Methylorubrum populi: one gene and its partner. The protein of the gene in region 1 interacts with the protein of each later gene in a pairwise test. Links are inferred from orthologs where the notes say so. Each region holds a gene or a part of one and is shown on either strand. Other genes may lie near its edges.

Region 1 (4,855 bases):
TGAGGAAGGCTTCGGCTTCCCCAGCCCCTTGCTCGATCCGGAGCGCCGTGCGCTCGCCGCGCCCGACCGGCGGCTTCAGGCCCGCCAGCGACAGGGCGGCGCGGGCGAGGTCGGCGCCCAGGGCGTGGATGCAGGCCAGCACGCCGAGCGAGTTCATCGCCACGTGCCGGCCGGGCGTGCCGAGCTGGTAGGTGACGGGAACGCCCATCACTGTGGCATCGACCACCGAGACGTCGGGCCGGGTCAGGATGCGGTTGGCCCGCACATCCGCCGCCGCGTGCTCGCCGAAGGTGATGATGCGTCCGGCCCGCGAGGCATGGGCGTGGGCGAGCATCCGCTCGTAGTTCGGGTTGTCGCGGTTGATCACCGCGACGCCGCCGGGCTTCAACCCGGAAAAGATCTCGCCCTTGGCGTCGGCGATGGCCGAGAGCGAGCGGAAATGCTCGATATGCACCGGCTCGACCGTGGTGATCAGCGCCACGTCCGGCCGCACCATCGCGGTGAGCGGCAGGATCTCGGCGCCGTGGTTCATGCCGATCTCGAACACGCCGAAGCGGCTGTCCGCCGGCATCCGCGCCAGCGTCAGCGGCACACCCCAGTGATTGTTGTAGGAGGCGACCGAGGCGTGCGTTTTCCCCTGCGCCGACAGCACGTGGCGCAGGGCCTCCTTGGTGCCGGTCTTGCCGACGGAGCCGGTCACCGCGACGATGGCGGCCCCGGTGCGGGCGCGGGCGGCCAGGCCGAGGCGGCGCATCGCCTCCAGAACCGGATCGTCGCCCTCCTCCGGCACGGCCAGCACCGGACCGATCTTTTCGAACTCAGCCGCGCGCGAGGCGGCGACCACGGCGGCGCCCGCGCCCTTCTCAAGGGCAGCCGGTACGAAGTCGTGGCCGTCCCGCGCCTCGCCGCGGATGGCGAAGAACAGGTCGCCGGGCTCCAGGCTGCGGGTGTCGATCGACGCGCCGGTGACCGCGCGGGGCGCGCCGATCAGGCGTCCGCCGGTGGCCGCTTCCAGGGAATCCGGGGTCCAGAGGGGGGCGTCGCTCATCCGTTCAACTCCGCGATCGCGGCGCGCAGGGTGTCGTGATCCGAGAACGGGAGCACGCGTGACCCGACGATCTGGCCGGTTTCATGACCTTTGCCGGCCACCACCAGCACGTCGCCGGCGCTCAGAGCGCGCACGCCGGCCCGGATCGCCTCGGCCCGGTCGCCGATCTCTTCCGCGCCCGGCGCCGCGGCGAGGATCGCGGCGCGGATCGCGGCGGGCTCCTCGTTGCGGGGGTTGTCGTCGGTGACGATGACCCGGTCGGCGAGGCGCTCGGCGATGGCGCCCATGATCGGCCGCTTGCCGGCGTCGCGGTTGCCGCCGCAGCCGAACACCACGACGAGGCGCCCGCTGGCGAAGGGACGCAAAGCCGTCAGCACATGCTCCAGCGCCTCCGGCTTGTGGGCGTAGTCGACGAGGCACAGGCCCCCGTTCGCCTCGCCGATCCGCTCCATCCGGCCCGGCACGCCGGTCAGCCCTTCGAGGGCGGCGAAGACGCCCGCCGGATCGGCCGCGCCCGCCGGCGTCGCCAGCGCGAGACCTGCCGCGACGAGCGCGTTCTCGACCTGGAAGCCGCCCACCAGCGGCAGGCGCACGCGGTAATCGCGGCCGCCATGGGCCAGCGTCAGGCTCTGCGAGAAGCCAGCCGTGCCGGCGTCGATCAGGCGGATGAAGTCGCCGCCGCGTCCGGTGGTCAGGACCGCGTGCCCGGCGGCATCGGCGGTGCCGATGACGCGCTCGGCATAGGCGCCGTCGGCGTTGACGACGGCCGGGCGGCCTTTCGGCAGCAGTGTCGTGAACAGCCGGAGCTTGGCCTCGAGATAATCCTCGATCGTCGGGTGATAATCGAGGTGGTCGCGGCCGAGATTGGTGAAGGCGGCGGCCGTCAGCGCGACCCCGTCGAGGCGGCGCTGCTCGATGCCGTGGGAGGAGGCCTCCATGGCGAGATCGGTGATGCCCTCCTCCGCCAGCCGCGCCAGGGTCTCATGCAGCGTCACGGGATCGGGGGTCGTCAGGGAGCCGTAGGCCGCGCCCCGGTTCGTGACGATGCCGACGGTGCCGAGGCTGGCCGCGTCCCGGCCGAGCCGCGACAGGATCTGCCGTACGAAATCGGCGACCGAGCTTTTGCCGCTCGTGCCGGTGACCGCCACCACCGTCTCCGGCTGGCGCCCGGACAGGCGGGCGGCGGCGAGGGCGAGCGCCCGGCGGGCCTCCGCCACCTCGATCCAGGCGGTCGCCTCGGGCAGGTCCGCCGGGCGCCTCCCCTCCCCGGCCACGGCGACCGCCCCGGCCGCTGCCGCGGCTGCGGCGAAGAGTCGGCCGTCGGCGGTCGTGCCGGGCACGGCCACGAACACGCCGCCGGGCACGACCCGGCGGCTGTCGGCGGTGAGGCCGGCGACGGGTCGGGCGGCGATCGCCGGGTCCGCCTCCGGGAACAGGTCAGCAAGCGTCGGCTGGCTCATCGGGAAGAATCCTCGGAAGAGTCCGTGCGGGTCAGGCCGACCGGGTACAGGCCATCGTCACTGTCCGTCCACCATGGTCGCATGGTAGGCGCCGAGCTTCACCATGAGCGGGAAGGGCTTGACCGGCGGGTCGAAGCGCGGCGCCAGCCCGAGGATCGGCGCGGCCCGCTCGATGATCTTGCCCGTCACCGTACCGGAATTGTAGGCGGCGGTGGCGTAGCCGCCGGTCTCGGGCAGGCCCTGCGGCTCGTCCATGATGGTCAGGAACAGGTATTTCGGCTTGTCCATGGGGGCGGCCGCCATGAAGGTCGTGAACAGGCGGTTCTTGGCGTAGCGCCCGTTGATGACCTTCTCCGCCGTGCCGGTCTTGCCGCCGACATAGTAGAGCGGGACCGACGCCTTCTTGGCCGAGCCCTCGGTGGCGTTGAGGCGCATGATGAAGCGCATGGCCTCGCTGGCCTCGGGCTTCAGCACGTGGCTCGCCTTCGCCCGCGCGGTCGCCTCGTCGCTCTTGAGGAAGGTTGGCGTCATCAGGTCGCCGCCGTTGATGATCGCCGCCACCGCCGCCGCCGCCTGGATCGGCGCCACCGCGATGCCGTGGCCGAAGGCGATCGTGATGGTGTTGATCTCGGCCCAGCGCGGCGGAAGGATCGGCGCGGCCGATTCCGGCAGCTCGGTGCGCATCCGGTCGAGCAGGCCCATCTTCTTGAGGAAGGCGCGGTGGCCGGGCACGCCGACGCCGAGCGCCATCTTGGCCGAGCCAATGTTGGAGGAGTGGGTGAACACCTCCGGCATGGTCAGCACGCGGCCGGTGGCGTGGTAGTCGTGGATCTTCTGCCGGCCCCAATGCAGCACGCCGCCGCGGGTGTCGAAGGTCGAGTTGACGTTGTACTTGCCGGAATCGAGCGCCATGGCGAGGGTCATCGCCTTGAAGGTCGAGCCCATCTCGTAGACGCCGACATTCATCCGGTTGATGCGGTCGTCGGACAGCGCGTCCTTCGGCTCGTTGGGGTCGAAATCCGGGTAGGAGGCGAGCGCGATCACCTCGCCGGTGGTCACGTCGAGGATCATTGAGGCGCCGGCCTTCGCCTTGAACTTCTCCACGCCCTTCACGAGCTCGTCGCGCACGGCGAACTGGGCGCGCAGGTCGAGGGAGAGCTGGATCGGCGAGAGGTCGGTCTGCTTGGCCACGAGCCCGAACTCGTTGAGCGCCTTGTTGCCGCGGTTGTCGATGTACTTCTCGATCCCGGCGATGCCGATATTGTCGAGGTTGGTCGCGCCGATGATGTGCGCCGCCGCCACCCCGTTCGGGTAGACGCGCTTGTGGTCGGGCAGGAAGCCGACGCCGGGAATGCCGAGGCGGTGGACTTCGAGCTGCTGCTTCGGCGTGATCTCGCGCTTGATCCAGACGAAACCCTTCTTCGAGGACAGCTTCGAGCGCAACTCCGCGGCGTTCAGCTCCGGCAGAACCGCGGTCAGGAGTTCCACTGCCTCGTCGGTGTCGAAGGTGCGCGCCATCCGCTTCGGCTCGGCGAAGACCGAGACGGTGCGGATGTCGGTGGCCAGAATCTCGCCGTTGCGGTCGATGATGTCCGGACGGATCGCGGTGGTGGCGGCGGCCGCCACGCGGTGCTCGTCGCTGTTGTTGGCGGGCGTGGCCGCGATCACGATCAGCCGCACGCCGATCGTCATGAACACCGCCGTGAAGGCGAGGCCGACCAGCGCCACGCGGGCATGCGACCGCTCGATCGCGAGGCGAAACATCATCCGGGCGACCCGCGTCAGCGCCGTGGCCGGCGGCTCGCTCGTCACCACGCGCTCCGGAATCGGGTCCGGAGCGGCCTGCGAGAGGGCGGTATCTTGCGCAACCGCGCTCGACCCCTCCGGCGACGGATCGTGCGAGGGAGCAGGCAACGGATCGTGCGAGGGATCGTGCGACGGATCTTGGGACACGGGAACGCTACCTCGAAACCGCCGGCGGGCGGGTGGAGACGGTGCGGGTGGTGACCGAGCCCGTCGTGCGCGGCTCGTCGCGGGCGCTCGCCGGCTTGTCCTTCGGCGTCGCGGTCGGGGTCGCCGTGGAGGCCAGGAGGCGGCCGATCTCGTCACCGCGGTCGGGCCGGTTCGGCAGGTCGGAGAGCCGGGCGAGATGCCCGTCCCCGATGGGCTCGAGGGTGAGGTGCCGCTCGACCGCCGCCTGGAGCCGGTCGGGCCGGGTCAGGAGCTGCCATTCGGCGCGCAGCACGGCGATGGCCTGCCGCTCCTTGTGCAGGGCGGTCTTCAGCTTGGAGACCTGGCCCGCCTGATAGAGCGTGTCGTACTTGATCGAGTAGGCGTAGACCGCCGA
Region 2 (7,744 bases), 2.5 Mb from region 1 along the record:
GCCGCGCGGGAGGCGACGGGGCGTGACCCGGTTTCCCGCTGGCCGCCTTCACGTGTATGGCAACGGTCGGCCGGCCGATCGGGACGACCCGGGAGATCCATGTCAAACACCCTGCCACGCCGCGCCCTGCTGACCGCCGGCCTCGGCGCCGGATTGAGCGCCGCTGGAACGTCGGTGAGCCCTGCTCAGGCCCAGCAATCCGCACCCGAACTGCGCTGGCGCCTGACCTCGGCCTATGCGCGCAGCCTCGACATCCTGTTCGGCGCCTCCGAGAGCCTCGCGAGAGCGGTGGCCGAGGCGACCGACGGGCGCTTCCAGATCCAGGTCTCGGCCGCGGGCGAGTCGACCCCCGCCGACGGGCTGCTCGACGCGGTGGGAAGCGGCAAGGCCGAGATGGGCCACGCACCGGCAAGCTTCGGCATGGCCAAGACTCCGGCCTTCGCACTGGCCACGGCCATCCCGTTCGGTCTCAACGCCCGTGGCCAGAACGCGTGGTGGCTCCAGGGCGGCGCATCGGAGCTGTTCGCCGAGATCTTCGCCAAACACGGATTGGTGGCGCTGCCTGGCGGCAATACCGGCGCGCAGATGGGCGGCTGGTTCCGCAAGGAGATCAAGACGGTCGGCGATCTCCAGGGGCTGAAGCTGCGCATCGCCGGGCTCGGCGGCACGGTTCTGTCCAAGCTCGGCGCGGCGGTGCAGGCGACGCCGGGGCCGGAGATCTACGCCGCGCTGGAGAGCAAGGCGCTCGACGCCGCCGAGTGGATCGGCCCGCACGATGACGAGAAGCTCGGCCTCCAGAAGGTCGCGCCGATCTATCACTATCCCGGTTTCTGGGAGGGCAGCGCCCTGCTGCATTTCTGGATCAACGCCGAGGCGTGGAAAGGCCTGCCGAAGACCTACCGCGCCATCCTGCAGGGCGCGGCGGCGCAGGTGAACGCCGATGTCCAGGCCCGCTACGACGCGCGCAACCCACAGGCCCTGCGCCGGCTGGTCTCGGGCGGGGCACAGCTCCGCCCCTTCCCCCAGGACGTGATGGAGGCGGCGCTCAAAGCCTCGAACGAGGTCTATGCCGACCTTTCGGCCAAGAACCCGGACTTCAAGCGGATCTACGACGCGATGAAGACATTCCGGAACGAGGAGTACCTCTGGTTCCAGGTGGCCGAGTACACCTACGACAACTTCATGATCCGCGCCCGCGCCCGCGGCTGACAGCGCCGGCCTCGAAACAAAAAAAAGCCGCCCCGAAGGACGGCCCGAAGTCTAGGGAGGAAACGCCCAAGGAGGGCAGCGGGACACGGACGCCGTCCGCGTTCCCGCAATGCACAAAATGATCTTTGCCCGGGATTTTTCAAGCTGCTTGGTCGGCAATGATCACGTTTGCGCGTGTGCAGGCACACGTCGCACCGGGTCTGTCACTCAAATGCCGCATGTCCTCATCCGGCCCGAATGCAATGCTCGCGGCAAGCTTCGCAATAGACGAGCGCGCGCGATCTGCTTTCGCCGCGCGGCACATCGTTGAATCGTCTCGCGATTTCTGATCGGGCGGCAACCCCGCTTCGAGCCGGCCGGCTGCGTCTGGCGCCGACGATGCAACGTTTGCCGCGCTGGTGCATTCCCTGCCCCGACGCGGGATCGATCTCGGGTCGCCGACGGGCGAACCCCGAATCACGCGGCAGAGCCTGATTCGGCCGCTGCGCCGGTGAGGTGAGGCGCGACAGGTCGAAACGGGGGCGTTTTCGGGCGATGGCGATCCAACCGGCCCGCATCCGGGTTCTGAACGACGTGCCGCCGCGCGATGGCGGCGACTACGTGCTGTATCTGATGCAGCAGTCGATGCGCGTCCCGTTCAATCCGGCGCTGGAACTGGCGATCGAGGAGGCCAACCGCCTCAAGCTCCCGCTTCTCGTCTGCTTCGGCCTGCTCGATGGCGCCAACGGCTTTCCGGAGGCCAATGCCCGGCACTACGCCTTCCTGCTGCAGGGCCTCGCGGATGCGGCCGCCGCCCTGGAAAAACGCGGCATCGCCTTCCTCCTGCGGCGCGGAACGCCGGCCGAGGTCGCCATCGACCTGTCGGAACGGGCCGCTCTGCTGGTGCTCGATCGCGGCTATCTCGCGATCCAGAAAGGCTGGTACGGCGAGATCGAACGAGGAGCCAAGTGCCGGATCGTCCAGCTCGAGGGCGACGTGGTGGTGCCTGTCGAGACTGCCTCGACCAAGCACGAATACGCCGCGCGCACCCTGCGCCCGAAGCTCCAGAAGCTCTGGGACGATTATCTCGAACCGCTGGCGCCGCGGACGATCGATCATCCCGCCGGGGGGTTGATCAAGCGGCTGAAGCTGAAGGACGGGCTCGACGTCTCCGATCCGGACAGGCTCCTCGCGAAGTTGACCCTCGACACCACGGTCGGCCCGGTGCAGCGGTTCCGCGGCGGCCATACCGAGGCGCGCGGGCGCCTCGACAGCTTCGTGGACGAAGCCTTCGCCGGGTACGGCGCCGGCCGCAACAAGCCGGAGGCGGGAGCCGCCTCACATATGAGCCCCTACCTGCATTTCGGACACATCTCGCCGGTCGAGATCGCCCTCGCGATCCGCGCCGCGGAGGACGCCGACCGCGACGACCGCTCGGCCTATCTCGAGGAGCTGATCGTCCGGCGCGAACTGGCGATGAACCACGTCTTCCACACCGAGGGCTACGACGATTACGCCCGCGCCGTACCGGAATGGGCCCGCAAGACGCTCGCCGAGCATGCCGACGACGCGCATCCCAAACTCTACTCCGAGGAGGAACTGGCGGAGGGCAAGACCCACGACCATTACTGGAACGTCGCCATGCGCGAGATGCGCGAGACCGGCTACATGCACAACCAGCTGCGCATGTACTGGGGCAAGAAGATCCTCGAATGGTCGCCCTCGCCGGAAGAGGCCTTCGCCCGGACGCTGCGGCTCAACAACCGCTACTTCCTCGACGGGCGCGACGCCAACTCCTTCACCAACGTCGCCTGGATCTTCGGCCTGCACGACCGCCCCTGGCAGACCCGCAAGATTTTCGGAAGTGTGCGCTATCAGAGCGAGAACTCGCTCCGGAAGTTCGATGCGAAGGCCTACGAGCGGGCGGTGACGCGACTGTGCGAGGCGGAAGGTGGCTGACGCTCAGCGCTTCAGACACCCCATCAACCCGTCCACCTGCCCCATCCGGCTCTGGATGCGCCCGGCGATCGCCCGCACGCCGCGGGTCGGCTTGCCGGCGCTGCGCAGGATCGGGTTCGGCAGGACCGCGGCGAGGAGCGCGGCCTCGTTGCGGGTCAGGTCGCGGGCGCTCTTGCGGAACCAGTGGCGGGCGGCGGCCTCGACCCCGAAGATCCCCTCCCCCCACTCGGCGACGTTGAGATAGATCTCCATCGTCCGGCGCTTGCCCCAGACCGCGTCGGCCATCACTGCCAGCGGGATCTCGAGACCCTTGCGGATGTAGGAGCGGCCGGGCCAGAGGAAGACGTTCTTGACCGTCTGCATGGTGATGGTCGAGGCGCCGCGGCTCGGGCCCTCCTCGTCGTCCACCACCTCGCGCAACGCGCCCCAATCGACGCCGTTATGCAGGCAGAAGCGCTGATCCTCGGAGGCCATCACCGCCTGGACCAGGGCCGGCGCGATCGCCTCCAGGGGCACGCTGTCCCGCTGCGCGCCCTGGAGTGTCAACCATCGGCCGAGCATCAGGGTTGAGGGCGGGGTCGCCACGCTATAGACGAGCGCGAGCGTAAGCGTGAAGGCAAGAATGGCAATGGGAGCGAGGGTGATCAGGGTCGCGGCGCGCCGCAGCCCGGTTCGACGCCTCGGAGCGGACTTTTGGGTGGCGGAGGCCCTCGCGAGGGGTCTCGACGCCGGAATCCGTCGCAGGTCGCGCCCGTGCCGTTCCGCCTCGCTCTCCTCCGGCACCGCCACCTCGCGTCCGCCCCTCCCCGATCCAGGCCCCTTCCGATGACCTCAACGCAGGCTTCCCACCCCTCGGTCAAGGCGGACGCCTATACGGGTGACTTTACCCACAGGCTCGCTCAGGTCGCCGACACCGTCGAGACCTTCCTCGTCGACCTGCTCGGCCCGACCCTACAGGCGGGCGAGATCGCCCGGCCACCGCGGCTGATGGAGGCGATGCGCCATGCCGTGCTCGGCGGCGGCAAGCGCCTGCGCCCCTTCCTCGCCATCGAGACCGCACGGATGCTCGGCGGCGCCGAGGATGCGGCGCTCGCCGCCGGCGCCGGCGTCGAACTCGTCCACTGCTACAGCCTCGTCCACGACGACCTGCCGGCCATGGACGACGACGACCTGCGCCGCGGCAAGCCCACCGTCCACAAGGCCTACGACGAGGCCACCGCGATCCTCGTCGGCGACGCGCTCCAGACGCTCGCCTTCGAGGTCACCGCCGATCCGCGCTGGCAGCCCGATCCGGCGATCCGGGCGGAGCTGGTGCTCGGGCTCGCCCGCGCCTCCGGCCTCGGCGGCATGGTCGGCGGCCAGCTCCTCGACCTCTCGGCCGAGGGGCGCTTCGGCCCGGCCAATATGGATATCGACGACACCCTGCGGATGCAGGCGATGAAGACCGGCGCGATCCTCGCCTTCTCCGTCGAGGCCGGCGCGCTGGTCGGCGGCGCGAATGCCGACGAGCGGGCGGCGCTTCTGCGCTACGGCAAGGCGCTGGGTCAGGCCTTCCAGGTCGCCGACGACATCCTCGACCGCGAGGCTTCGCCGGAAGCCATGGGCAAGGCCACCGGCAAGGACAAGGATGCCGGCAAGGCGACGCTGGTCGACCGCCTCGGCCTCGACGGCGCGCGCGCCGAGTGCGACCGGCTGGTGGCGCTCTGCGACGAGGCCGTCGCCCCCTGGGGCGAGCGGGCGCGGGTGCTCAAGGACGCGGCCCGCTTCACCGTGGCCCGCAAGGCCTGATCTTTTCGCTCACGGGTGCGGCGGATCCACCGGCCGAACTCCTTGAAAGCGGTGCCGCTGTTCCGGCGGCACCCGGGCACAATCCTCGCGGCGGCCGAACAGCCTGTAGCGAAAGCGTGCCACGACGCCGTAGAGACGGTCGCGCAGCGGCTTCGGCAGGATCCGCGCTATCCTCGCCCAGCACCACGGCGCCCGGAGATGCCGCGCCACTTCCAGTGCAGCGTCCGAGCGTGTCAGTGCCCGGCCATCCTGAACCAGCAGGAAGGTGCCGTTCAGATCCTCGGCCGTGAAGCCGTGCTGCGCGGCGAGGGCGAGCCCTTCGGTCGACCACGCGCCCATGAAGTGGAGGCGCTCATCGCGCTCGTGCGCCAGCACGAACCGCACCGATCCGGCACAGAGCACGCAGTCCGTATCGAAGACGAGAGTCGGCGGCATCGGGTGCGGGGAGACCGTCACGCCGCGCTGACCACCACTTCCACGAGGTTCGGCCGCCCCGAGCGGATGCCCGCCTCGACCGCCCCGGCCACATCCCCGGCCCGCTCGATCCGCCGCGAGGGCACGCCCATGGAGGCGGCGAGTGCAAGAAAGTCGATGCGCGGCTCGGTCAGATCCATGGCGATGAAGCGGTTCGCCCGCACCGAGGCGTAGTGTGTCTGCGATTTCATGAATTGCTTGAGGATGTTGTACTCGGCGTTGTTGATCACGACGAAGGTCACCGGCAGCCGCTCGTGCGCGGCGGTCCAGAGCGCCTGGGGCGAGTACATCGCCGCGCCGTCACCGACGATGCAGACCACCGGCGCCCGATCGAGCCCGAGGGAGAAGCCGACCGAGGCCGGCATGCCCCAGCCGAGCACGCCGCCGCGGATCGAGGAATATTGCCGGGTCCAAGTGCTGTGCAGGATCGTGCGCAGATGCCCGAGCGTCGCGGGCGCTTCGTCGACGATGGCGATGTCGGATCCGACGGCGCGGGCGATCTCGCGGGCGGCGACGAGGGGATGGATGACGGGATCGGCGAAGGCGGCATCCGCCCGCGCCTCCAGGGCGGCCCGGCGGGCGTCGTAGGCGGCGACGGCCTCTCGGCGCAGGCGGGCATAGGTCTCCGCCCGGGGCGCGACGCGGGTTTCCAGGAGCGGCAGCAGCACGTCGAGGGAGGCGCGCACGTTGCCCACCGTCGAGAGCTGCGTGGCGTAGGTGCGGCCGAGGTCGCGGGCATCGGCCGAGAGCTGGAACACCTCCGTGCCCGGCGGCACCGCCGAGCCTTCCGTGTACAGCACCGTGATGAGCGACTTGCCGCCGAGCGCGAACACAGCGTCGTAGCGGCCCAGGATCTCGGCGATGCCGCTCGCCTTGGTCGGCAGGTTGCCCATCCAGAGCGGGTGGGCGGTCGGAAACGGGATATGCGCCGGCCAGGACGAGCCGTAGACCGGCGCCGCGAGAAGGTCGGCGAGCCGCACCGCCTGGGCCGAGGCGTCGCTGGCATCGACCTCGTCGCCGGCGATCAGGGCGAGTCGTCCCGGCGCGATCGCCGCGAGATGGTCAGCCAGCCGGTCGAGAGATCCGGCCACGGCGTGGTGGTCGATGACGGAAATCTCGCCGAGCGGCGCGGCCGTCTTGGCCTCCATCACGTCCATCGGCAGGGACAGGAAGACCGGCCCCGAGGGCGCGGCGGCACAGTCGTGGAAGGCGCGGCGCAGGAGCACCGGGAGTTGGTCGGCGTTCGTCACCTCGCGCGCCCATTTCACCGTGGGGGCGGCGATGGTGGTCAGGTCGCCGAACAGGAGCGGATCGGTGATGACGTGCCGCGAATCCTGCTGGCCCGCCGTCACGACGAGGGGTGTGCCGGAGATCTGGGCATTGAGCAGGTTGCCCATGCCGTGGCCGAGGCCGCCGGCGGTATGCAGGTTGAGGAAGCCCGGCCGTCGCGCGCCCTGGGCATAGCCGTCGGCCATGGCGACCGCGCTCGCCTCCTGCAGCGCCAGGACGTAGGCGATGTCGGACGCGTCCGTCAGGGCGTCGATCAGCGGCAGTTCGGTCGTGCCGGGATTGCCGAAGACGTAGCGGACGCCCTCCGAGCGTAGCACCTCCACCAGCACGTCGGCGCCGCGCCGCTCGGCCAGGGAATCGAGTGTCGTGACCGTCATGGCTCGCTCCTCACCTGCCCGAGAGAGCCTCCCCCGCCGCGCATCGCACGCACAGGAGGCATGCCCGTCTTGGCTCCGCCTCGGCGACGCCCGCTCAAGGTCTCCCATGACCGACGGCGGCGCGAGGGCCGCTCATCCCTCTGTCGAATCTACCGCCGAAATCGTCACCGGTTCAGGGCTGGGCCGCGCGCGGCCGCACGGTCCAGGTCGCCCAGAAAACCGGCCGGCCGTAGAGGGAGGAGGCGTCGCCGCCGTCGATTCGCGGCGCACGGCGGTCGAGCCAGGTCAGGAAGCCGCCCTTGTCGGGGTAGATCGCGGGTGCGTCGAGGTTGCCGTAGCGGTCGGTCATCCAGCCGAAACCGTCGCGGGTGAAGCGCCCCAGGGCGTCGCCGCCGGAGCGAAGGCCGAGAAAGGCCGTCGAGTGGCCGGCCGCCACGGGTTCCGCGTAGAGCGCCAGGGCGGTGATGCTGCCGGGCGAGAGGTCGGACGTGTAGTGCAGGCAGATGTCGGCGACGGGTCCGCCCGAGACCGTGACCGGCCGCGAGCAGGTATAGGCCAGGGCCCACCGGTCCATGCCGCGCGCCTTGGCGACGCGGATCTCGGTCTCGGCGGGCAGGCTCTCGATCAGCGTGACGGGCGCCGACCATGTCCGCTCCGCCAGCGGGTCG

Evidence for each region. Proteins that work in one complex are often made in the same cells at the same time.
Region 2: the proteins of MPPM_RS25250 (region 1) and mtgA interact in binary tests that used the Escherichia coli proteins (3 or more experiments, as listed by UniProt). The link is inferred for Methylorubrum populi from one-to-one orthologs.

What each region holds. Positions count from the first base shown.
Region 1 is NZ_AP014809.1:5,428,382-5,433,236, forward strand. Bases 1,921-4,855 are described here. They hold MPPM_RS25250 (peptidoglycan D,D-transpeptidase FtsI family protein), read right to left. Parts: upstream 4,276-4,855; coding sequence 2,566-4,275; downstream 1,921-2,565. Other genes in these bases: MPPM_RS25245 (UDP-N-acetylmuramoyl-L-alanyl-D-glutamate--2,6-diaminopimelate ligase), read right to left, coding at 1,921-2,508; ftsL (cell division protein FtsL), read right to left, coding at 4,469-4,855. Also shown: MPPM_RS25240 (UDP-N-acetylmuramoylalanyl-D-glutamyl-2,6-diaminopimelate--D-alanyl-D-alanine ligase), read right to left, coding at 1-1,048; more of MPPM_RS25245, read right to left, coding at 1,045-1,920. UniProt on the Escherichia coli protein: Essential cell division protein that catalyzes cross-linking of the peptidoglycan cell wall at the division septum. Required for localization of FtsN.
Region 2 is NZ_AP014809.1:2,899,484-2,907,227, reverse strand. What follows is about bases 2,044-4,802. They hold mtgA (monofunctional biosynthetic peptidoglycan transglycosylase), read right to left. Parts: upstream 3,937-4,802; coding sequence 3,151-3,936; downstream 2,044-3,150. Other genes in these bases: MPPM_RS13265 (polyprenyl synthetase family protein), read left to right, coding at 3,973-4,802; MPPM_RS13275 (deoxyribodipyrimidine photo-lyase), read left to right, coding at 2,044-3,147. Outside these bases: MPPM_RS13280 (TRAP transporter substrate-binding protein), read left to right, coding at 100-1,209; more of MPPM_RS13275, read left to right, coding at 1,744-2,043; more of MPPM_RS13265, read left to right, coding at 4,803-4,935; MPPM_RS13260 (thiol-disulfide oxidoreductase DCC family protein), read right to left, coding at 4,945-5,370; MPPM_RS13255 (thiamine pyrophosphate-binding protein), read right to left, coding at 5,388-7,076; MPPM_RS13250 (hypothetical protein), read right to left, coding at 7,249-7,744. UniProt on the Escherichia coli protein: Peptidoglycan polymerase that catalyzes glycan chain elongation from lipid-linked precursors. May play a role in peptidoglycan assembly during cell division in collaboration with other cell division proteins.